Regions from separate parts of the Anaerobacillus sp. QJM3NY_17 genome, predicted to be linked through region 2. Evidence: a T-box and tRNA genes for the amino acid it is inferred to sense, from the RefSeq annotation. Region 2 holds a T-box; the other holds one or more tRNA genes.

Region 1 (12,706 bases), 1.3 Mb from region 2:
CTAGCTTTAACCCTTTGAAAAAACCGTCCTTTTCATTAATACAAGGTATTTCTGTATTCATAACTTCTTCAACAACTAATTCACTTAATTTCTCGAATTCAATTCGCTCGATGCCTAGAATCGAATCAAGGATGAGCGGCTGACTAATTAATCCCTTTAGACGATATTCAGTATCTAATACTGGGATAGACGAATAGCCTGATTTAATCAAAATAAGCATCGCGTGCTCCAAAGGATTCGTCAGCTGAACATGTGCTACTTTTTCTGCTGAAATCACAAGATCTTGAATTCCTGTTTCATACAAATTAGGTAATTCCATATGTTTTGCCATTTAAAACGTCCCCTCAAGCATGATTCGCCCTGTAATTTTTCTCTAATGAAGGTCTGTTATTATAGTAACATGAATGGGGATTGTCCGTTAACTATTGATTAATGTTCATAAATCATTTTACGAGTCATACCTCCATCAACGACTAAATTCTCACCTGTGACAAAATCATTTTCTTCATTCGTTAGGAAGAGACAGGCACGTCCAATATCTGATGGCTTTCCAACTCTTTTGGATAGATGCTGCTCATGATCCACGTCACGTAAGGCATCATAGTCTTCTACTTCAATCCAACCCGGGCTAATTGAATTGACAGTAATATGATCATCTGCAAGGGACACTGCTAGCGCATGAGAAAGCGCTACGATTCCTCCCTTAGTAGCAGCATATGCTTCACTGTTCGGTTCTGACATCGTCGCTCTCGTTGATGCAATGTTAACGATTGAGCCACCGTTATTTCTTCTCATAAGATGAGCAGCGGCACGAGACCCAAGGAATACGCTTCGTAAATTGGTGTTGATGACGTTATCCCACTCTTCTACACCTAGTTCATCCATATGTTTAAATGCTGTTAGGCCAGCATTATTGATTAAGATATCTAGTTGCCCATACTTCTCTTCAACTTTATGAAAAAGCTGTTTAATGGATTCTGGTTTACTTACATCTGTTAAGATAATGTCACCATAACCTCCATGCATTAATTCTGCTGTTTCTTTGCAACCTTCTTCATTCACATCGGCAAGAACAACGCGATAGCCTTTATCGGCATAAGCAATCGCAACTCCCCTACCGATTCCATGTCCAGCACCTGTTACTACAACGACTTTTTGCATCAAATAACCTCCTAAAACCAGTTTTTACGTTTGAAATAAACGAGCATTAAACCAGTTATGATAATCATGACAATCCATACGGCTGGATAACTCCATTCCCAGCTTAGCTCCGGCATGTTTTTGAAATTCATGCCATAAATTCCTGCTATGAATGTTAACGGAATAAAGATTGTTGAAACAATCGTTAGTACTTTCATAATCTCGTTCATTTTCATACTTAAGCTGGAATAGTACACATCCAGTAAACCGTAAAGTTGGCCTCGAGAAGTCTCCACCATATCATTTGCTTGGACAATATGATCGTGAATATCCTGCAAATAAAAGGAAATGTCCTCTTTTATATAAGGGACTTTCCGATTAATTAATTTGTTCACGACTTCTCTAACTGGCCAAACCGTTTTCTTAAGCTGCAGAATTGTATTCTTATATTGATTAATATCTTGTAATGAATGATTATCAGGATCTTCCATAATCATTCCTTCTAACTCAGCTATACGATCATCCATTTCATCCATAATGATCAAGTATTGATCAAAGATTACATCAAGTAGGGAATAGTAAAGAAAATCCGCCCCACTCTTTCGAATTCTCCCTTTGCTTTCCTGAAGTTGTAAACGAACTGGATCAAATAAGTCACCGCGCTTTTCCTGAAAAGTGACGACTGTGTTCTCCATTAATATAAAACTCACCTGTTCGATGTCAAGATCAGTACTTTCAGGTGATAAATCAAGCATCTTTACAATCGAAAGTAAGTGATCTTCAAAAAAGTCTATTTTCGGTCGATGATCCGTATTTAAAATATCCTCTGTCGTTAAAGGATGAAGTCCTAATTTTTTACTAATCTGATCTACCAACTGAACATTATGTACTCCATTTACATTAATCCAAGCTACTTGATCAGAGTCAATCAATGTCTTTATTTTATCTATCGAAACATCTTCAAACTCTTCCATTCCATGAGAGTCAAATGCGATAGCTGAAACAGTGACTTCCTCCGTTTGCTCATCTCCTATATAAACAAGCGAGCCTGGGGGCATTCCTTTTTTTTGAGTTCGATTTCTTCTAAGTTTTGTACGAATCCCCATTTGATTCCACCTCAATTCTCTTCTAAAATACCCTAAATTAATGTATTGAAAACACGAAAATCTTTTCAATTTTCCTGTTAAGACGCATGTCCAACAATAATTCAGCATAAAAAAAAGCCCATTAAAAAGGGCTAAAGCACATCTTCTTTACGAATGATCTCTTCATACTTTTTCCAGAACATTTCAAGATCAGACTTAGAAGAATCTGTCTTAATAGCATTCCACACAACTATCATAAATAAAGCAAGTCCAAGAAATAAAGCGGCTAATGATAATAGTACAGCTACCATCAAATCCCCCCTAAACGGTTCTTTCCATTTTATGATGGTAAATGCACTAAAATGTTAGAATAAACAGATAATACTTGATTCTTTATTCTAACTAGGTTATGTTACGAAAAACATCTTTTTCATCAAACAAGCACTTATTATCAAAAAGCAGAGTATAAGGAGGAGCATTATCATGGATCACTCTCGAAAAGATATTAAACAAATTGAAGAAAAGGCTAAAGAAGATCAGCGCCGTGCCGAGAAAGCCAAAAAAGTTGTGAAAGAAGCACAAAAAAGCGCCAATCCACAAAGAGAACACAACGAATTCTCATCGAAACAATAACAAAAGGACGCCTTCTAATTGGAAGGCGTCCTTTTGTTATTGTTCTGTATTCAATTCAATCAGATTGCCATCAGGATCAGAAACAAAAATTTGGGCAAAACCACTTTTACTCGTTGGATTCTCATAAACCTCTATCTTTTTTTCACGCAGCCACTTCAACGTATTATCATAACTAGTAACACGAAAAGCGAAATGCCCTTCCCTGGATGATAATGAGGTTGAACCGCGAAGCGTATTAGCATCAGGATACACAATTAAATGAAGCTGTTGTTGACCGATTTGAAACCAGGCGCCTGGAAAATCAAAATTGGGGCGCTTCATTTCTTTCAAGCATAATATATCTTTATAAAACTTTTTTGCCCGTTCAAGGTCTGTTACCGCCAAACTAACATGATGAATTTGCTGCACTTCAATCAATTTTGTCCCTCCCGCTCTTTACTTCTTGATTCTCTTGATTACTACCTAACTTTTGACTTGAAGGTAAACTAATTCGAAAAACAGTTCCTTTGCCCTCTTGGCTAGTAACATCAATGCAACCGCCGTGTTCCTTAATCACTTTATAGCTTACCATTAATCCTAGCCCAGTTCCTTTTTCTGAAGTTTGATAGTAAGGTTCACCCAGTCGATTAATCAGATGCTTGGGTATTCCCACGCCTTGATCTTCCACTTCCACAATTACTTCTTTTTCTCTATTTTCCAAAAGACTGATTCTAAGTTGACCGCCATGTGGCATGGCTTCAATGGCATTATTCATAATGTTCGTAATGACCTGCTTAATGTGTGAGCTGATACAAACGCACTGAATATCCGTATGACTATAAACTTCAATTATATCAATACTATACTCAGCAGCCTTTTTAGATAGGCGCTCAATTAAATCTCTCATTAGATGATTCATGTGAACCGTTTCGTACGAAACAAACTCTCTTTTTGATAGAAGAAGAAATTCATTTATCGTCTCCTCTAGCTGTTCCATTTCAACCCCAACTACTTTAAGAAGTTCTTGATTAACCGCTTCATTTCCATCAAGCATTTGAAGAAAACCTTTCACTGTTGATAGCGGGTTTCTAATTTCATGTGCTACCCCTGCCGCAAGATCACCAAGAACGTGGCTTGTTTCCGTCTTACGTAGATGTTCTTCCGCATTCTTAATCTGAGTCACATCTCGAATAATGACAAGATGATGCTGAGGATAGATGTGGTAGCTTAATGTAAAACTAAATGTTTGAACGACACCTGTTTGATCGTTCATTATTTTTCCTTCGCCGCTTCTCCCTAATTCAGCAGGATGATCCCACACAATATCACATTCTTTTTCTAATGAAGAATAATGCTTATCAACGACCTCGTTCTCTTGTAATTGAAATAGGTCGCAAAATGCCCCATTAACTTTTACAATAATCCCTTTATCATTTAGGATACCCATACCATCTAGAGCTCTTTCAAACAATTGACGAAACCGCTCTTCACTTCGCTTTAGTTCTGAGAACATTTGTTTTCTCTCTGTAATATCACGGTATATGGTTAAATACAAATCTCCATATCCGCTTTTCTTCGTTGTAAACTCAAGCTGTTTCTTTTCTCCGCCGAGCATTGTGAATTGAAGATCGCCTCTAATTTCACCTTGTTCTTCTAACGTTTTTTGAAACGATTTCCCCATCTTAATATCGACGCCTTCAAGAAAATCAAATAAATTATACGTTTTCATTTCATTTAAACTGACCTTAAAGATTTGACAAGCAGCAGGATTCGCGTCTACAATCATCCGATCTTTGTCCCAAATTAAAATACCATCTAGCGCATTTTCAAAAATGTTCGTAAATTTATCTTTGCTTTCCATCAACTGGTCAAACAATACCTGCTCTTCGGTAACATCGCGAATAATTGATAAATTGTAATCTCGATAAGCTTTATACGTTATCGATAATTCAACGGATTTCCGTTTGCCATTCTCAAGGAGAACAGGAAGCTTCTCCACTACATATCCCTTTTCAATCAAATTCTTTCTCATTTCTTCCAAAGTTTCAAGCCCCTGAGGTGCAACATGATGTCCAAGCTTCATAGATTGAATCGATTCCATATCAATTTCAAAAATATCACAGCATGCTTGGTTGAGTTCAATCAAGTTTCCCTCTTGATCTGAAAGCGTCATGCCATCTCTAGAATGATTAAAAATGTGATCAAGCTTTCGACTTTTTTCAATCAATTCGAGGTGAAGATCATTCTTTTCCAGTTCAGAGCCGACTTCAAGCATGGAAAATGTTTGCTGATTCGTTTTTTTATATTCCATACGCGGTCTCCTTTTATGTGTAATAGTCTCATTATACCATCTCGGGGCATTGAGCATAGTATTTAACTCCTAGACTCATCATTTTACTGGATGATTTAAATAACCTTTTCCTTTATCGTGTAAAACTCAGCCACTCACATATCTTCAGATGAATAGACATGAATGACCACTGAACCTTCAATCACTTTTGCCCTTATTAGGATCGGCTGATTAAATTCATTTCGAAAGGAAAAGTCTGGTCCGTACCAGCTCACGGTAGCATCTCTACCAGGTCTCACATATGGAACACTTCTACTATGGGAATAGCGTTCTAAAATATGGACGCCCGCTTGATCTACTGCATTAAAAAGAGTAGATGACACTTGACATATCCCCCCACCAATTCCTTCAGATAACTCTCCTTTTACAATGACTGGAGCTGGTAAATAGCCCTTCTCTTTTGTTCTTTTTCCAACTGTTCGATTGAAAGAAAACGTTTCTCCTGGGAATATTACAGCATTGTTAATCGCCTCAGCCGCTAACATAATATTCTTCGTTCGCTCCAGATTCCCTTTCCTAAAATAAGTAACAAACCCTCCCACTTGTTTTTTTCTAATGGATGATAAAAGCTCTGCGTTTACTTTTGGGTAAAGAATGGTGAGATCTGGTTGAATCCAAGTTGAACTATTGAGGTATAGACTATGAAGCAAATTCTCTCGAAAAGCGCCTCGATGTAACTTGTATCCATTGACTCCATCGACAATAGCTCCTTGGTTATCAATGTAGGCATTTACTGGAGACTTTGAGATAGCTACATCTACTTCATCCATTAATTCCTCCACCCGATCTGCTTCATAAAAAGGATAACCAAGGTCTTTTGAAAATAACTCTTCTTTCTTAATCTGATAAGTCTGTGCTCCTTTTTGGTGAATCGTTATGTGATGGTTTGAAATCGATGAAAACGCTATGGCCAAAGTTAGAAATAAGTGCACCTTTACCATTCCCCCTTCTGAACTCGATCGTAGTATGCTTCATTTTAGGGATTAATAAAATAGCATACATCAGAATCGCTTGAGCAAAATAACTATGATGACTATACACAAGGGGGGGAGCTAATGAAGCGTTTATTCACTTATTTAATTTTATTATGTACGCTAGTCATTCCTACACGCGCTATAGCTGCCGAACCTTTTGATCACCTTCTCCCTATCGATAGTGAAATCAAACTTCTGCCATGGGAAAAAGCAAATGAGCTCCTCCCTCGGAAATCGATTTTTACAATGATTGATATTGAAAGCGGGAATTCATTTCAAGTTCAACGGAGAGCTGGTAGTAAGCACGCAGATATACAACCGTTAACGAGTAAGGACACAAAGGTTTTAAAAGCGATTTATCAAGAATGGAGTTGGAAACGAAGGGCTGTCATTGTGCTATACGAAGGGAAAATGATTGCTGCTTCCATGAATGGAATGCCTCATGGAGCTGGCGCATTAGATAATGGATTTAACGGACACTTTTGCCTTCACTTCTTAAATAGCACGACTCATCGCACCCCTACACCAGATCCCGCGCATCACTTAATGATTCTAAAAGCAGGAGGACAGTTAGATCGCTATTTAATGAAGCGGACCCCTGAACAGCTCGTTGATGTTCTCATGCTGGCGATCAATAACACAGATGCTTCTTTATTAAGAAGAATTGTTTCTACACCTTTATCTGAGAACGAATTAATCGACCTCTCTCGCTTGTCGTTTACAAAATGGAAAGTGATCAAAACAGATCAAGCTGAACAACAAGTCAAAACCAGAGTCGAAATTTATATAAAAGATGCTGGTGTTATTACAACAACGATTGATTTCGCTGCACGACAAGATCCGATCACAAACAAATGGCAACTCGAAATACCAAAATTACTCGAAATTTCAAAAGACTAACAAGGAGTGACATAAATGGATCGTTTTGAACAAGCTTATGAAGAGTATGTTAAAAATAGTGAGGCATATCATACTCCACCAGAGGCAAATTCCACCCATATTACGGCTGTCCGCAAAAATGAGGATGGAGATTTAATTGCTTTTAAAACAAACACGGGAGAAGAGCTAGATTATGTCCAGGCTTTAGACGCTGCAAAGAATGGTCAACTTTCGGGGGTAGATGTATTTCAAAAGTATGGTAGAGAAATTATTCGAAGTGAGCCTGATGGTACGAAAGAAAATAATTTCGATCATTTACCAGAATTTTAAGGATGTCCGATCTCACTCCTCCGTTTACTTCTTGATCCAATGCAAAAAAAGTGGCACCTCAATGAAGTTGAGGTGCCGCTTGGAATGTATTATGTATGGTGATCCGTATTGGGCTCGAACCAACGACCTCTACCCTGTCAAGGTAGCGCTCTCCCAACTGAGCTAACGGATCAATTAAGACATTTATAAATATACATGAAGTTCTAAAGAACTGTCAATCCTTTCATGGGAAAATATTAGAAAAAAGGGCACCGAAACGATGCCCTTTCATTTATCCGATTCGTTCTTCTTTATCTCGCTTTTCACGCTCTTCTTTATCAAGGGATTCTTCTCGATCACGCAGACGATGCGCAAGGCGACTAGATGCATTTGCCGCAATGCTGGCGATGAGATCATCAAGGAAGGTGTGAACACTTTCCCCTACTTTTGTATCAAGCTTTTCGATGATACCAAATTTTTGTTTATCAAGGTGACCGAATGTCGTAACCGCAATACTACCGTAGCCGAATACGGCGCCAAGTGCGATTGTTTCATCAACACCAAATAACCCTTCATCCGTCTCCACAATGGATTGAAGTGGTTCAGAAAGCTTCCCTTGTTCCGCTAGCTTATCTAGTTCAATTCCAACAAGAACCGCATGCTGGATTTCTCGTTTTGTGAGAACAGCCTCAACACTTTCGACACAGTCCTCCATGGAAAGGTCATCTACATATGGGGATTGCATTTCGTAAACAATTTCTGCAATATCCTCGATTGTAACGCCACGTTCTTTTATTAGGGCTTTTGCTGCTGCTTCTGTTTCTCTACTATGGATGCGCTTCTTCATAATAAGACCCCTCTCTGTAAACGATAAATAATTATGTGTTAGAATCATTATATCACTAATGTTTTTTACATTGTCAAACAATCAAACTATTTCAACAATTTTACGGGAGGCACTGCAATGAATCGAGGTACATACAAAGATGAAAGCATCTACAGTCACTATTTAAATGAAGAAATTCCTTTCCAAGTTTATTTACCATATAATTATTCACCACTATACAAATACTCTTTTCTTATCGCTAATGATGGGAGCGATTACTTTAAATTAGGAAGACTTGGCCGCACAGCCGATGAACTAATTGAAGATGACGAAATTGAAGAGCTCATTATTGTAGGGATTCCCTATAAAAGTGTGGAAGATCGCTGGAGAAAATATCACCCAGACGGAGAGCAGTCAGATGATTATCTTCGTTTTCTTGCGAATGAACTTGTTCCTTATTTAGATGAACAGTATGCTACCTACCATCTTGGTTATGGAAGAGGATTAATTGGGGACTCTTTAGCAGCTACAGTCGCTTTGCGCGCTTCTCTTGACTATCCAAGAACGTTTGGTAGGGCTATCCTTCATTCACCATATGTAGATGAGGCAATCATGAATAAGGTAGAGGACTTTGCCGAGCCTGAGTTGCTATCTCTATACCATATTATCGGAACAGAAGAAACAGAAGTACCTACAACAGATGGGAAAACAAAAAATTTCATTAATCCGAACCGTAAATTAAATAAAATTATAAAGGAAAAAGATTTTGATTATTTCTATGATGAATTCGAAGGCGGTCACCTTTGGAAGAACTGGCAACCGGATATGAAACGCTCTCTTTTACACATGTTTAAACTCTAAGTGAGTCAATCGTTTCTTATTTTTGAATTTTTGGTATAATTATAAATGGAACATTATATGACTTGTCATTAATGGCAATCGAGTATATTAACCAGGAGGGAATGGAATATGAAATACGGCATTGCAATTTTCCCATCGAAAAAACTAGCAGACGTTGCTAACTCCTTTCGAAAACGTTATGATCCGCACTATGCGCTCATTCCACCACATTTGACTTTACGCGAGGGCTTTGATGCAACGGAAGAAGAGATTCAGAAATTAACACCTGTGCTACACAAAATCTCTGATGAGTCTAAACCTTTTTCAATGCATGTTTATAAAGTAGGATCTTTTAACCCTGTTAACAACGTGCTTTATTTTAAAGTGAAAGACAATGAAGTTCTTGATGATTTGCATAGAAAGTTAAATCCTGAAGAGGCACTTTCGGAACGTGACTACAACTTTGTTCCTCACATTACGATCGCACAGAACCTTTCGGATGATGAACATTCTGATGTATATGGTAGCTTGCAGATGAAAGATGTTAATCACGAAGAAACGATCGATCGCTTCCAGCTTCTTTATCAATTAGAAAATGGTATGTGGACCGTTTATGAAACGTTCCATCTTGGCAAAGTTCGCTAATGGAAGTGAAAGTCGTTCAATCGAAGAAAGAGTTGGATGATGCTTTTCAAGTAAGACAGACTGTTTTCGTTGAAGAGCAAAAAGTACCCGCTGAATTAGAAATTGATGAGCACGAGAAACACGCTTATCACTTTGTAGCTTATGATGATCACCAACCTACAGCTGCTGGTCGTTTTAGAGTATTAGATCATATAGCTAAAGTTGAACGAATCTGTGTGCTAAGGGACTATCGTAAAACAGGCCTCGGACAGATTCTAATGAATTCAATTGAAAAACATGCGAAAGAATTAAACCTTAAAGAAATGAAGCTTAATGCACAAATGACGGCTGTGGGGTTTTATGAGAAACTCGGGTACACAACAGTTTCTGAAGAATTTATGGACGCTGGGATACCTCACGTCACAATGATAAAAGCACTATGACACTGGTTTCTAACCAGTGTCTTTTTATTTGTAGCTCCTTCGATTAATAATGTATCCTCTCTCCAACCTGAATATTTTTTCTTAAATATAATCGTATCAACAAAAAATTCTAAAAAACCAATTAAATCATCCTTTTTCGTGCATGCTAAAATTGATGCAAATTGAATTGGAGATGGTGATCTGTGGGTATTGGATCAATTACGTTAGAGCTACTCGTTGGCTTTCTAGCTTTACTCGTACTAACAAAGGCACTTGGTAAAACACAGATTACTCAAATCACACCTTTTGACTTTATCTCATCACTCGTACTTGGAGAACTTGTAGGAAATGCGATTTACGACAAAGAAGTCAATATTTTTTCAATTATCTATGCAGTCTTACTATGGGGTATATTAATTTATATTGTGGAATGGATTACACAGAAATTCAGAGGTACGAGAAGCATTCTTGAAGGAAATCCTTCTATTGTGATCAGTCACGGAAAAATTAATCGGCGTCAACTTCAAAAAAACAAGTTAGATATCAATCAATTACAAAATCTACTTCGACAAAAGGATGTTTTCTCACTTCGAGAAGTTGAATTCGCCATTCTTGAAACAAATGGAAGCATTAGTGTATTAAAGAAGTCAGATTATCAGCAGCCGACAAAACAAGATTTTGATCTTAAACCAAAACAGGGTTATTTATCAGTTGATATTATTTCGGATGGGAAAATCGACTGGGAAAACCTTCATGATGCTGGTTTCAATGAGGAATGGTTGAATAAAGTTCTTAAGGAGCATAACATCGATCATGCTGAAGATTTATTAATATTGGAGTGGCAACAGGATACAGGTGTTTTTCTACAAAAAATAGATAAGGATTAGGCGATCTATACTACCAATCCTTATCCCAATTTTAAATAACGTACATCCTTAATCATATGGATCATTGTGATAGGTAAATGAGATGTTTATGGAAAGAACCACAATCATCTACCTAAACTGTATAATTATTATTCTTGCCATTGGATCAATTTTGGATTAGGATCAAGAATACTTTCATACTGCCCTCTTTTTCCATATACAGCTTCCGGATCTAGTTTAAGATACCGGTTGTATTTCTCTGCTCGCAGTTCTTCGGTAGACCATCCTAAATGCTTAATTCTTAAACAAGATAAGCTATTGGGAAGCTGAAAAATATTCTCAGGATATCTTCCACAATGCTGTTTCTGTTCTTTCCATTTATAAATGAAATCGTTTTTGTATCTTAATAAAAAGGGACGATAAAGATGGTGAGCATTCCATTGTTCATCTTCTCGATAGTTCTTTCCGTCCCACATATCATAAATCCGGAAAGAAAACAGATCAAACTCTTCTTGGTTTGTTAGCGCTCTAAGTTGTTGAGCGACGCCGTCCTCAAACATCTCATCAGCATCCATGTTCAGAATCCAATCAGGATTTGTTTCAATTGTTTTCTCCCATTGCTGTTTACGGAGAGTGATTTCATTTGAAAATTTGGATTCGCTATTATGAATAAGAGTTAACGGAATATCCTCTAGTATTTTTTTGCAAATTCTAACTGAATTGTCCGTGCTTCCATCGTCTATGATCACAGCCGCATCAATATAATCCAGGTGCTTTCTTAATACATTTTCTAAGTATTTTCCCTCTTCATTTTTAATAACCATAGACAACGTAATTCGTGGTTTTTGAGAAGTTTTCAGTTTCTTATCCGCTACAGGCATTTCAATCACGTCTTCCTCCAAGTAATCATTTACACCTTCAAGGTCCGATTGCCGATAAAGATGATAAGGAGGGTAATGAGTGTCCGCCCATAAAGAAACACCAAGGGCACCCGCTCGAATACAAAAATGACGATCCTCTCCCCAAAATGTTAAATTCGGGATCTTTTTGAAGCATACCCCTTTTTCAAGCGCATTCCTTGAAAGTAATGTACATGCACCAAGCCCGCCTACTTCATAGACACCTGGTTGCCTTAATTGATTGATGAAATCACGATATCGCTGTGCTTCTTCTGAATCGTTTAGTTCTTCACCAGGTTTTTTTTCAAATTGAGTATACTCGTCAGTAAGCCATACTTGAGGTTGTTCCATCGCTTCAGGCTGCCATCTTGTCCAGAATACCTCGGATATAATATCTTTCTGTTGTGCAACTAAATGTTGAATCGTTTCCTTTTGTAAGACAAGGTCTGAATCCACTAGAAAGATATAATCAAATTTATGTTCTTTTGCATGTTCAATCATTGCATCCTTAAATTGAGCGACCTTCCATACGAGGCTTTCATTCCAATAATGTGTCATCTGATTTTTTCGGTACTCTTCTTCAGAATCAATATCCTTAATCATCACTTCCTGCATTTCCTTTTGAAAATCCTTTAACAATAACGTTGATTTCTTATCCTTATTGTCGTTAATAAAATAATAATAAAATGATAACCCTTCTTGATTTAGCCGTTTCAATGACTTCAGAAAATACCTTAGAATCTCAGGATCTTGCCGAATCGGGCTTGCTATTAAAACCTTCTTTTTAACTGAAAGAAGCCTTTTTTCAAGATACTGTTTATTCTGCACATATTTAGAGTCACCTGGTCGAGTAACTCCCGCCATTTCATTATAGTAATAA
Region 2 (12,706 bases):
TTCGCTTCACAAAGGCGGCACCGAAACCCTGTATGCCATAACCTCCCGCTTTATCAAAAGGCTCTCCTGTATCCAGATAATTCTCAATCTCCTGATCTGTTAACTCCCAGAATTCTACTTCAGTTGCTTCAAAGAATTGAGAACTTCGTTCACTGGATAGAATGGCCACACCTGAATAAACGACGTGAGATCGTCCTGATAAGGCTTTAAGCATCTGCCTCGCATGCTCGCGGCTATCAGGTTTTCCAAGGACCTCATGGTCGAGTGTAACAACCGTATCTGCACCTAGCACGACAGCATCTGAAGTATTTGTATACACTTCATTTGCTTTCCCTAAGGCAAGCTGTTTCACAAGTTCTGAAGGTGGGACAGATTGAGAGAGATGCTCTTCAAAGCGGCTAACGATAATCTCAAATTGGAGATTCATTTGATCTAGAAGTTCTTTTCTTCGTGGAGACCCTGAGGCTAAGACGAGGCGCTTCATTTTACCACCCTTTTTGTAAATGATTCATAAGTGGGAAAAGGGCTTGATAACAGCTTATCAAATCCCTTTTCTTTCCACAATTTAATTTTCTAACGTTCCTCTACATTTTTCGTTTTCTTTCGTTTCTGTATGTGCATACAGTTTAAATTTGTTTAATCTTATTTTAATTCGTTAAGAAAAAGTCGTTAGGGAGGGTCGCTCCCAATACTCATATCGTACCGTTAATTGAGAATCTCCGCAAATAACTGATTATTTCAACCTTTCCACTACATTTTGAAATGCTACCATCCCGTCTAATAAATGCTGCTGAGCAACCCATAAAGACGGTACTGTTTCGTCAGAAGCGTACATTTCAAGTTCCTCCAAAGCACTGTTCAGACTTTGTTCAAGCTCTTTCCCGCCGATTTTATCCCACTCTTTTCTCCCCGAGCCACTCTCATTCCAGGCTTCAACTTCTTTTTTTATGTCACTCATTTCAGCTTCTTTCAGCTTTCCATCAGATAATGCGACAAGATCTAGCGTCGTTAATTTTTCGAGCAACGCTTTGCCTTCCTTCATCTGACCCGCCATTTCGTCACTCACAGATGCTTTCTGACCATCAATCGACCACACCTTCTTATAGACATCCTGTCCTTTTCCTTCATAATAAGCTCCAAGTGCATCCTGTCCTTCAGCAGAAGGAGATACACCTATAAACAAATAGTATTTCTCTCCTTTAAAAATAGCTGCCGGAAATCCATTCTCTTTTAACTTGTCTTGAAACTCCTTCGCAGACTCCTCTGTTTCATAAGCTCCAGATTGAACTACGTGAAAATCTAATGATAAGTCCAAATCCGTGGTCGTTGTAGCTGCTTCTTCATATCCATCATCTATCGTCGCCACGCTATCCCCACTGAATACCATTAATAAACCAAATCCAAATAAAATCCCAAGAATAATAGCAAAAGCAGCGGAAGCCACCACTTTCTTTTGTAGTGTAATAATAGGTTTCTTATTAACTAAGTGTTTTTTCTTTTTGCGTCCAACTGGGAGCCTTGGACTTTTCTTTTCATAAAAAGCTCCAGCTTTTTTTTGAATGTGCCTCTTTTTAAGTTCTACTATTTTCCTCGAATCACGCCGTTCGGGTAAAATCCACTCAAATTCCTTCTCCTCAGCTGCTGCGCTTTCTTCTTTATGTGTTTCGGGAGGCTCGCTTTTCTCCTCATCATTTAATCGGATTGAAATCGTCCGTCTCTCCTTATCCATAATCATCCTCCTCGGTACCGGCTTGTACTACAGTCTATGAATTCTGACGAAATACTAGAACTGAAAATACTAGAGTAGATCAGGATAATTCAGACGATAAAAAGAAGCCTCCGTTAACCGACAAAGGCTTCCTCCACTTGCTATATCACTTGTGATTATAAAAACATCATTACTCCGAAGCTTCTTCTTTATCAACCTTTTCATACAATGGATTGTCTTTATCTGCAGGTTCTGGATAATCAATCGATGGCGTTTGCTCTGCTAGATCCGTTAAGGTGGGATGTGAAAAGTAGCTACATTCGCCGTATATGTTAACTCATTTTTCTCAGCTTCATCTAGCAACACAGCATCCGTTTCACTAATCTACTCATAATCAAAACGAAATTCAGAAAAAGAAACGTGATGCTCGCCCCAAATTCAAGGTACAAGTAGCCTTTAATGTCATCGTTAGAAATGGCTCGCGGGATCTTCTCATAACGGAAAACAAGATAGGCATTAGGCACAAGAAAAACGACCCGCTTCCCTTTAATTCCCCACTCTTCTAAAATCACGAAGAGCGTATCACACTCCATAATTTTCCGTCCTTAACAAACCCTTCAGGTATAAATCGTTCCTGATAAGAACGAATCCCCATCGTAGAAGGCGCGAGCTCTACCACCCGAATCACATGATCATGCAGAATCAAACTAATCTGCTTTTTTTGGCTTGAAATTAAAAAGTCCTATCGTTTATTCCCTCCATCATGAAAGAAAACTAAAATACCAGCGCAAAATTTGTTCGCCATAAAAATACGTTAAGATCGCGCCTAGCGCTATCGATGGCCCAAACGGAATGTGCTGCTTTCGCTTTACTCTTCCAGTCGATAGCGCTGTTACGCCAATGATCGTGCCACATAAAGTAGAAAAGAAAAACACAAGAAGTAATTCCTGATAACCAAATACGAAGCCTAGTACCGCAAATAATTTAATGTCACCGCCCCCCATTCCCCCTTTACTAATAACAGCAATGAGAAGGAGTAATAAAAATCCTCCAGCCGCTCCAATAAAAGGGCTATACCACGGATCCATTGGAACAAGGATTCGACCAACAATAAAGTAAGCAGCAAAAAAGAGAAGAATACGATCTGGAATAAGCATATAGGTGATATCTGAAACAAAAATAATCACAAGAAGCGAAATCAATCCATAAGAAATGATCAATTCTTTTGACCATCCCACTAAAAACGGTGCAATCGTAAAAAGAAGTGCCGTAGCGAATTCAACACTGGCGTAAATAGGTGAAATGCGTGACGCACAGCCTTTGCATTTCCCGCGCTGGAATAAATATGAGAAAACCGGCACAAGCTCAAGCAGTGAAAGCTCTCGTTCACATGTTGGACAGGATGAGCGAGGGGCCACAATCGATCGTTTGACAGGCACCCGCAGACCTACGACATTATAAAAAGACCCAAGCGCAAGCCCAACTAGAAATAAATAACTATGTAAAATGCCCCCCATATGTTCCCCCCCCCTCTTCGAAAGAGTTTAGTAGGTTAAGAAAAACGGTATGTATATAAAGTGATTTCAGGATTAATAGTTGTTTTAATGCTATTAAAGTGAAACGAAAATCACCTTACCCATATATCAACAAATATTAGAAATGCGGTTATGGCTATTTCCAACAAAGAAATTTTCAAGAAAATGTACCCCCACCGACTACAAATCACTTACCAACCAACGATACTCAGAACATCTTCCTACTTCAAGACCGTACAACCCTGTGTTTTAAGTAAATTGTTGAACCCGTTCCAATTGAACGTTCCAAAAGGAATTCTTATAAAATCCCCGTTCTTCACAATTCGTGAAGAACGGGGATTTTCTTATTTATCCAACATAGCTCGCAACGCGGTTTCGCCCCTGCTGCTTTGCTCCAGTGTACATCGCTCGATCCGCGTTTCGTATCAACGTTTGCGCATCCTCTCCCTGATCAGGAGCCGTGGCCACACCAATACTAGCCGTTACGTAAATAACCTGGCGATTGCCGTTATCGAGATCATTATAAATTTCAAATGGACGATCCGCGATGGAACATCGTAAATCTTCTGCTACTTGAACACTCTTCTTATGAGAATGATTTTCTAGCAAAACGACAAACTCTTCTCCACCAAATCTTGCAACGGTGCCTCTGCCTCCAATTTCTTCTTCAAGTCGATTTGCTACCCCACAAAGCACTTCATTTCCACTAGGATGACCAAACGTGTCATTCACTTTCTTGAAATGATCCAGGTCGAGCAGAATGATAGAGAACGGATCAGGCGTTTTGTCAAAACGCTTGTATTTCTCATCCAATAACTCCCCAAAAAACCTGAAGTTGTATAAATTCGTTAATGGACATCGTTCACTTCGCCTTTTCGTCTCTTCATAATGCCTAGCATTATCAACAGCAACGGCTAAATAGTTAGCTAGTATTTGCAGGACAAGAATGTGATGTTTCTCATAAGAACGGACGCGGTCTGAAGCAAGAGTAATGATGCCTACAACATTTTTATTCCGCTTCATTGGGACGGAAATTACTGAGTTGGCAGCATCAGAAAGCACACCTTCCGTAAGATTCTTCCACTGAGACCTCTTCGTATACAAGCGGCTTCGTCCGCTTCGCCACACCCTTGAACTGATACCTTCCTGGTATAGGTTACTTTCTTCTTTTGAAACGATGCCACGCTCATTCTCATATCGTTTAATAACCGTTAGTCGCTTCACATGTTCGGCATCCATAATATAAGCATAATCCACAAGAAACATATCTTTCACTTCATTTAAGAAGACATTTAATATTTCATCAGTATCGAGAGATTGTGTGATTTGCTGTCCTATTTCACTTGTCTGCTGAAGAAGATTATTTACTTTTTGGCTGGAATAATAGAGCCTGAGCATAAGAGAAGCCAGTATAAATGGTACGCCTACAAAGAAAATAGCGACTGTACCTAGATATGTATGTAGCATATATAGTAAGAAGCCAACAGGAAGAGTCACCCCAGTTGATATCGCTTCCCAGAGCATATCTTTACCAAAAAATTTAGTATCAGCTTCTTTGTAAATATAAATTTTTAAAAAATGTAGGAGAATTTGATTTACAACTATAAGCGATAAGATGTATGCAATTGAAGGAACGAGCTGCGTAATCGCATCACCAGAGAATTCACCTACTGAACCACCGAGTAAATAGAAAAGTCCTCCGGAAACGAGTGAAACAAGCATAAACATCAGCATGTTAACAGGATAACGATGACTATCTTTTTTTGTGACACGTAAGTTTAAAAGAAAAACGAGTATCGCTAACTGAGTTAAGATCATTTCGACAAATAGACCATACCTTAAGAACACAGCAAGCGAGATCCCCTGGATAAAAAAAAGGTCAGTCCCCTTTACATTAATTGGAATCATAGCAACAACAGCAAGAAGCACAAACAATGCAAGAACATCTGCCCAATTTCCTGATAATACAGGAGGAAAGAAATAGAACGTTGCAAAAATGAGTAGTGGCCAGAACAAAAGCCATACCAACCAAACTTTACGTTTCATTAATGCAGTCAATTGTTTCCCCCTCCATCTTCCAAACTCAGGAAGAATATTTTTCCATATTAATGTGGTTAAGTTCTATTTTAGCAAAAAATGGCGAAAAAGTCCTAGCTTTTTCTATAAAATTCTAATTTTTTAGAAAACGGCGAACTTCAGAGACAAAGTAAAGAGAGCCCGTTATCAGAAGCAGGTCATTTTCAATCATCTCATCCATCATCACCTGGATGGCTTTCCGCCAGTTTTCCTCATATCTCTTATTAGCAAAAGTCGCTTTATTCGACAACTCCTCACCTGATATAGCTCTTGGAAATTCAAAGGTAGTAAACGAAATAGTCTCAATTAGAAGATAAAGTGGTTTTAGCATCGATTCAATATCTTTATCACCAAGAGCACTAAAGATAACATGTATGCGTGTCTCAGGGTAATGCTGCTTAAGCGTGTTAGCAAGACTTTCGACACCTTCCGGATTGTGCGCACCGTCCACAACAATAGTCGGATTTGAACGAAGCTGTTCAAATCGACCTGGCCACGTTGCTCTCTCCAGTCCGCGCTGAATCATATCCTGTTCAATATGTAGACCATAGAAAACACGTAAATATTCAAGTGTCATAAGCGCTGCGCCTGCATTTTTTACCTGGTGCTCACCCTTCATCTGAATGTGTAGATTTTCTAGTTTACGGTAAGGTGATTGAAAAGAAAAACGCTCCCCTTCCTTATCACTCATTTGCTCCTTAATAGAAAACTCTTCATTCAATCGATAAATTTTCGTCTTTTTCGATTTGGTCGTTTCATGTAAAAGAGTGAGTACCTCTTCTTTTTCAGCAGTTGTCACAAGAGGAACCCCTGACTTAATGATCCCCGCTTTTTCATAAGCAATTTGCTTAATATCACTCCCAAGGATGTGCGTATGATCGTATCCGACATTTGTAATCACACTTACAAGCGGGTGAATAATATTGGTTGAATCAAATCGTCCGCCAAGACCAACTTCCATCAAAACAAGGTCTGGATAGGCAATTGTCCCAAAATATAAGAGAGCGATAACCGTAATCACTTCAAATTCAGTTGGTGACCCAAGCGGAGAGACAGCAGCCATCTCAACAAGAGGCTGAACACGATTGCATAGAGCAACTAAGTCTTCTTCATTAATCGGTTGTCCATTAATAGCGATTCGTTCGCTAAACGATTCAATATAAGGAGAAGTAAAGCTTCCTACTTCATATCCTGACTCTTCGAGCACCGTCCGCAAGTACGTAACGGTTGATCCTTTTCCGTTCGTTCCGCCAACGTGTACCGTTTTTAACCGTCTTTCTGGATGATCGAGCTGATCCAGCATCCATTCCATACGCTCTAAACCTGGTTTTATGCCATGATTTAATAAACTATGAATCCAACTCACCGCTTCGTCATATGAGTGAAACATGCGTCCCGCTCCTTCCTTAAAAGAAGACGAATCTCTAAAAGAGATTCGTCATTTTCTTATTTTTTTAGTTCGTTTATACGAGCTTCTACGTTGCTTCGTCTCTCAAGATAATCCTTTTCTTTCGCTCGTTCTTCTTCGACGACTTTCTCAGGAGCTTTGCTAATAAAGCGTTCATTAGCGAGCTTCTTCTGAACACGATCAACTTCAGAATCTAGCTTCTTCATTTCTCCTTTTAGACGCTCGATTTCTTCATCAATATTGATTAACCCTTCAAGCGGCAAGAATAATTCAGCTCCAGATACAACAGCCGTCATCGATTTTTCCGGTGCCTGAAGTTCCGCTGAAATAGTCAAGGTTTCTGGGTTACAGAAGCGTTCGATGTATTGACTATTTTGCTCAAGCTGTTTCTGAGTATCAGCTGATTTCGGCTTAATACGAAGTTCAATCGGCTTGCTTGGTGCCACATTCATTTCAGCTCGAATGTTACGTACTGAACGAATAACTTCCGTTAGAAGCGCCATATCAGCAGCAGCTTCTTGGAAGTGAAGTTCTTCGTTCTTTACTGGCCAGCTTGCAACGGTAATCGATTCACCTTCATGAGGAAGGTGTTGCCAGATTTCTTCAGTAAGATAAGGCATGAATGGATGCAGAAGACGCATCGTTTGATCAAGTACATAAGCTAGAACAGAACGAGTTGTTTTCTTAGCTACTTCGTCTTCACCATAGAGCGGTAGTTTAGCCATTTCAATATACCAATCACAGAAGTCATCCCAGATAAAGTTGTAAAGGTAGCGACCCACTTCACCAAACTCATAGTTATTAATCAGGCGCGTCACTTGTTCAATCGTATCGTTTAAGCGAGTTAAAATCCATTTATCAGCTGTCGATTTTTCACCTGTTAAATCAAGTTCTTCATACGTCATGCCATCCATATTCATTAAAGCAAAACGAGAAGCGTTCCAAATTTTATTAGCAAAGTTCCACGTAGACTCTACCTTTTCCCAATAGAAACGGAGATCCTGACCTGGTGATGAGCCAGTGGATAGGAAGAAACGAAGGGAATCAGCACCGTACTTCTCAATGACATCCATTGGATCGACACCGTTACCGAGCGATTTACTCATCTTACGTCCTTCAGAATCACGTACAAGTCCATGAATGAGGACGTCGTTAAACGGGCGCTGCTCTGTAAATTCAATACCCTGGAAGATCATACGAGCTACCCAGAAATAAATAATGTCATAACCCGTTACTAGAACGTTTGTTGGGTAGAAACGGTTAAAGTCTTCAGCGTCTTCGTTTGGCCATCCCATTGTAGAAAAAGGCCAAAGCGCTGAACTAAACCACGTATCTAGAACATCAACGTCTTGCTCCCAGTTTTCAATATCAGCTGGCTCTTCCAGTCCAACGTGGATCTCTCCAGTTTCTTTATGATGCCACGCCGGAATACGATGCCCCCACCAAAGCTGTCTTGAAATACACCAGTCACGAATGTTCTCAATCCAATTTAAATACGTTTTTTCAAAACGCTCAGGTACAAAGTTCACTTTGTCGTCTGACTTCTGAAGAGCAATCGCCTGCTCAGCAAGAGGCCCCATTTTAACAAACCACTGTGTTGAAAGATAAGGTTCGACAACAGCACCGCTTCGCTCAGAATGACCTACGGAATGAACGTGCTCTTCAATGTTAAATAAGATTCCTTTATCCTGTAAATCTTTCACAAGTTTCTTACGGCATTCAAATCGGTCCATGCCCTTGTACTCTCCGGCATTCTCATTCATTGACCCATCTTCATTCATTACGAGAATGCGCTCAAGGTTATGACGGTTACCAATTTCGAAGTCATTCGGATCGTGAGCTGGAGTGATTTTCACAGCGCCTGAACCAAATTCCATATCAACGTAATCATCCGCAACAATTTCAATTTCACGACCTACAATTGGCAAAATCGCTTTCTTGCCAACTAGGTGCTTGTAGCGCTCATCTTTTGGATGAACCGCAATACCTGAGTCACCTAGCATTGTTTCAGGACGCGTTGTTGCAATTTCGATATGTCCTGAGCCATCTGCAAGAGGATAGCGCATATGATAGAAGTGACCAGTTACTTCCTGGTGAATAACTTCAATATCTGAAAGGGCCGTTTTTGTTTGTGGGTCCCAGTTGATAATATATTCACCGCGATAAATTAAGCCCTTCTCATATAGCTTCACAAATACTTCACGTACTGCATCAGAAAGACCGTTATCAAGTGTAAAACGCTCTCTTGAATAATCTAGAGAAAGACCAAGCTTCGCCCACTGGCTACGAATAAAATCCGCATACTCTTCTTTCCATTCCCACGACTTCTCTAGGAACTTCTCTCGGCCAAGGTCATAGCGCGAGGTACCTTCTTCGCGGAGCTTCCCTTCAACTTTTGCCTGTGTCGCAATCCCAGCATGGTCCATTCCTGGAAGCCAGAGAACATCATATCCCTGCATACGCTTTACACGCGATAGAATATCTTGAAGCGTTGTATCCCAAGCATGCCCGAGGTGTAGTTTACCTGTAACGTTCGGCGGGGGGATTACAATTGTATAAGGTTCTTTATCTTTATCACCTGTTGCCTCAAAAAATTTGCCATCTACCCAATACGGGTACCATTTCTGCTCTGTTGCCTTCGGGTCGTACTTCGTCGGCATCGTTAGCTCTTTATTCGCCATTGTCACTCTTCCTTTCCATTCAATAAGTCTCAGGACATTTCTTCGGCTTTCCTTGTTCTCTTTCCACGAAGGTGTAAGCTTTTTAGACAACAAAAAAACTTCCTCCATCCTTAGGAAAAGGACGAAAGAAGTATTTTCGCGGTACCACCTTTATTTACAGCTAAATAAACGTTAGCTGTACGCTTCATTCGAATAACGGGATTACCGGATTCTCCTACTACTCGTTCAGAGAAACAGCTCAAGGGCGACTTCGAATGCTACGATCCTGAGAAATCTTTCAGCAAATGACTTCTCTCTCTGAAGGGTTCACATTCTACTACTCCCTATCTTTGCCTGTCGACTATTTGTATCACTAAGTTTACCTTTTTGATTCGAGATCGTCAAGATCATAAGAGCCCTTTTTCTTAGCTTAGCCAGTTCGCTCCCGCCTTAATCACCCAATTCCAACTTCCCACATAGTCTATTTGTAACAATAACTGAAAACAAAGGGGAATACCTGATATGAAAAAACGGTTTGGTGGAATGAATCGCTTTCAGATCCCACCCTCGTTATATAAGTTCAGAGATATTTGCGCTCAGTTCGTACCTCCGTTTATTGTGTTTCAAACGATCCGAACAATCCTTTTTCCAACATCTATAGATGTACTCATATTAATAATCCTTGTTGCCTTAGAAGTGTGCTTTTACTTTGAATGGATCTAGAAGCTTTCTAGAACGTTATTTATCCCATTCATCACTTCTATTTTTTTCGTAAATAGGCGGACATGCTTAATATGTGGCCATTGTTGTCGGTTTTCATTAAATAATGACACGCTATTAAAAACCGACTCTGGAAAATATAAATAGCTTGCAAGAAGCTCCTTTTCCTCATCATTAAGAGAAAATTGGGCTTCATATCTGGCAAGATGAGCAGTTGTGGCAGCAGGGTTGAATTGAAAAGGTTGAATAGATGAGCGAATAAAATAAGCAACATCCCTTATAGGAGTATCGCTAACTGACTTTTCGAAATTAATGAAATACCCTCTCCCCCCGCTTGATACATAATGAGAAGGAGAGCATTTTCCGTGACAGAGAACACTTCGATACCGTTTTGTTTCCAGAATTTGCTCATACCAGTCATCTAATCTTCTTTTCGCGAGCTCACAATACCTCATCAGCATGTGAAAATGTGATACAAAGGTAAGCTCAAATGGCGAAAGATAAATGCGTTTTTCAATTTGACTTACGTATTTCTCCATTTCAAATTGTCTACTTTCTCTTAATAAAACCATTTTCTGATACGACTGTTTGATCACTTCTTCAGAAAAAGCTTGCTCTTTAGCAGTATAGCCATGTAATTCAGCTAGGTTATGAACGAGAAGCTCATTTTTCTGAGCCGGACTTGTTTCCCTTTCATCTACCCATGGCGTTAAATAAACGATGTTGTTCCCTTGATAAACGAAGGAATCCCCATACTTTGTTCGAACAAGCGGTACATAACCTTCGAATTTCAGCTGTTTAAACCGCTCCTCTAGATAAAGCATACGATCCATCTGTTCTTTACTAAGCTTCGTTTTTTTTAAAGCAAACGCGCCTCTCTCTGTTTCGATCTTTGTGATTTTCCCCATTTGTACAACCCGTTCAGGATATAAATCATATTGAAATAAGAGTGCTGGATCGCTCATTAGAAGGTAACCCTCCTATCTGAAAGGGAGAGCTCAAGTTCCCTTAACATATCTCTATTTGCTTCCCACTTATCAATAAACTCTTTCATGACCTGATCAGGGTCATTCATATTCGATTGCAATGCCTGAATACACTCCTGCCACTCCCATGGAGCAAAAATAGCCTGAATAAGTCTGTGTTTCATATCGTCTTCCACGCCATTCACTAACGCTTCAAAGCATTTTACAAAATGATGGGAGTTTTTAAGAGCATACCAGGATTGAACTTCTTTCCTAATAACTTCGGAAGCAGAAACAGGTGATTCGTCGCTACTTTCAAAGTAGATTTGGCCTAAAACCTCTTTTAAAACTTGGTGAGTAAATGGAATGAATGGAAGCGAATAACACACCTCAAAATTCAGACGCTTTTTCACTTCTGGAATAAGGTTAACAAGTAACAAGTATTGTTCCTTATACGTTAATTTTATAGATGATAACTCTTCTAACGTCTTACGATAAGGGAAATCTAATGTAAGAGTAGCCTTCTCATCTCCGGTACTTAGTAGTGTCGCAAGTAAATATCCTTTCATTTCAGGAACGACGTCCAATGGGTAAACTTCTTCTACATGATCATGTATAGTCAAATAATCGTTTTCTATTCGGATAAATCCTTTCCCTTCACTTGTTCGAATCATTCGATTACAAAGAAGTCCATGTTGAGAAAAAAGACGGTCACGGAAGTTGAGATGATACTCAAGCAAATCCCGATCCCGCCAGTATGATAGTTTTCTTTTACCTAAATGGGTCATGATCAATTGTGGTTTCTCTAACCATTGGACAACTTTTAGATCATACTTCTCTTCAATGATCGCTACGAGATCCATTTCAATTACCCCTTTATCCCCTACCTTATTTGCAACATTCCAAAAGGTAGGGGCAGCAAACAATTTAAGTTAACGATTGACAGGAATATATAAGATCTGTCCTTCCTTCACTTCATCTTCCTCAAGTCGATTAACGCGCGCAAGATGACTTGGTAGGACTCGATAGCGTTCCGCTATTTCGGTTAACGAATCCCCAGGCTGGATAATACACATCTTCATTCTCGAAAATTGTTCTTCTTCTTTTGTCAGCATACTTGTAAGATAGAGCGCATTTTCTTCGCGCGGTGCTTGATTCCGGTTTTCCTGACGCTCTTGTTCCTCCTCTTCATAGTTATAATGATCGTCTTGATATGACCTCGTTTCTTCTACGATTGGCTGGTTATTATATTCATTGGAACCATCCATTTGCCTAGCCATTCTCGTGAGAAAGTCATACGTGGGTTCCGGCTGCTCTTGATCATCGTTCTCTAGTTCATTTACTTCATATGAGTCTGACTTAGCTCTCATACCTACTTGTGGAGCGCGTAAATGATAGGCCTGTTCCAATGATTCTTCCTCATTGTCATCAACGTATTTAATATCATTCTCCCAGATTGCATCTTCCTCTGTTGTATAATCCTCTGTCCCTTCGTCCTCTTCTACAACGTATAGTTCAGCTTCGTCCTCTTCCACACGATTTTGATCCCCCTGAATGCCACTAATGGAAATATCTGCTTTCAACTGAAGGCAATTCTCTTCCACTAGAGAGTAATCAAACGTGTCAACCGTAAC

Evidence for each region. A T-box is a leader RNA that pairs with one kind of tRNA and senses whether it is charged. The one in region 2 lies ahead of AC0VYV_RS15460 (valine--tRNA ligase), so its partner is inferred to be a tRNA-Val.
Region 1: it encodes a tRNA-Val, which carries the amino acid that the T-box ahead of AC0VYV_RS15460 (valine--tRNA ligase) is inferred to sense. The anticodon was not compared.

What each region holds. Positions count from the first base shown of each region.
Region 1 is NZ_CM149685.1:1,665,034-1,677,739, reverse strand. It holds gene cbpB (cyclic-di-AMP-binding protein CbpB) at 1-331, opposite strand, end outside; gene AC0VYV_RS09010 (SDR family NAD(P)-dependent oxidoreductase) at 430-1,161, opposite strand; gene corA (magnesium/cobalt transporter CorA) at 1,173-2,246, opposite strand; gene AC0VYV_RS09000 (hypothetical protein) at 2,378-2,536, opposite strand; gene AC0VYV_RS08995 (hypothetical protein) at 2,709-2,858, shown strand; gene AC0VYV_RS08990 (VOC family protein) at 2,895-3,266, opposite strand; gene AC0VYV_RS08985 (PAS domain S-box protein) at 3,268-5,148, opposite strand; gene AC0VYV_RS08980 (VanW family protein) at 5,283-6,119, opposite strand; gene AC0VYV_RS08975 (hypothetical protein) at 6,243-7,061, shown strand; gene AC0VYV_RS08970 (DUF3892 domain-containing protein) at 7,077-7,370, shown strand; tRNA gene AC0VYV_RS08965 (tRNA-Val) at 7,467-7,542, opposite strand; gene AC0VYV_RS08960 (phosphatidylglycerophosphatase A family protein) at 7,642-8,196, opposite strand; gene AC0VYV_RS08955 (alpha/beta hydrolase) at 8,314-9,036, shown strand; gene AC0VYV_RS08950 (YjcG family protein) at 9,145-9,660, shown strand; gene AC0VYV_RS08945 (GNAT family N-acetyltransferase) at 9,660-10,082, shown strand; gene AC0VYV_RS08940 (DUF421 domain-containing protein) at 10,265-10,948, shown strand; gene AC0VYV_RS08935 (glycosyltransferase) at 11,077-12,706, opposite strand, start outside.
Region 2 is NZ_CM149685.1:2,931,314-2,944,019, forward strand. It holds gene AC0VYV_RS15430 (Maf family protein) at 1-484, opposite strand, end outside; gene AC0VYV_RS15435 (SPOR domain-containing protein) at 734-1,729, opposite strand; gene AC0VYV_RS15440 (hypothetical protein) at 2,065-2,301, opposite strand; gene AC0VYV_RS15445 (prepilin peptidase) at 2,470-3,225, opposite strand; gene AC0VYV_RS15450 (sensor domain-containing diguanylate cyclase) at 3,592-5,301, opposite strand; gene AC0VYV_RS15455 (bifunctional folylpolyglutamate synthase/dihydrofolate synthase) at 5,414-6,709, opposite strand; gene AC0VYV_RS15460 (valine--tRNA ligase) at 6,766-9,408, opposite strand; T-box leader at 9,523-9,747, opposite strand; gene AC0VYV_RS15465 (phosphotransferase) at 10,107-11,072, opposite strand; gene AC0VYV_RS15470 (hypothetical protein) at 11,072-11,935, opposite strand; gene spoVID (stage VI sporulation protein D) at 12,005-12,706, opposite strand, start outside.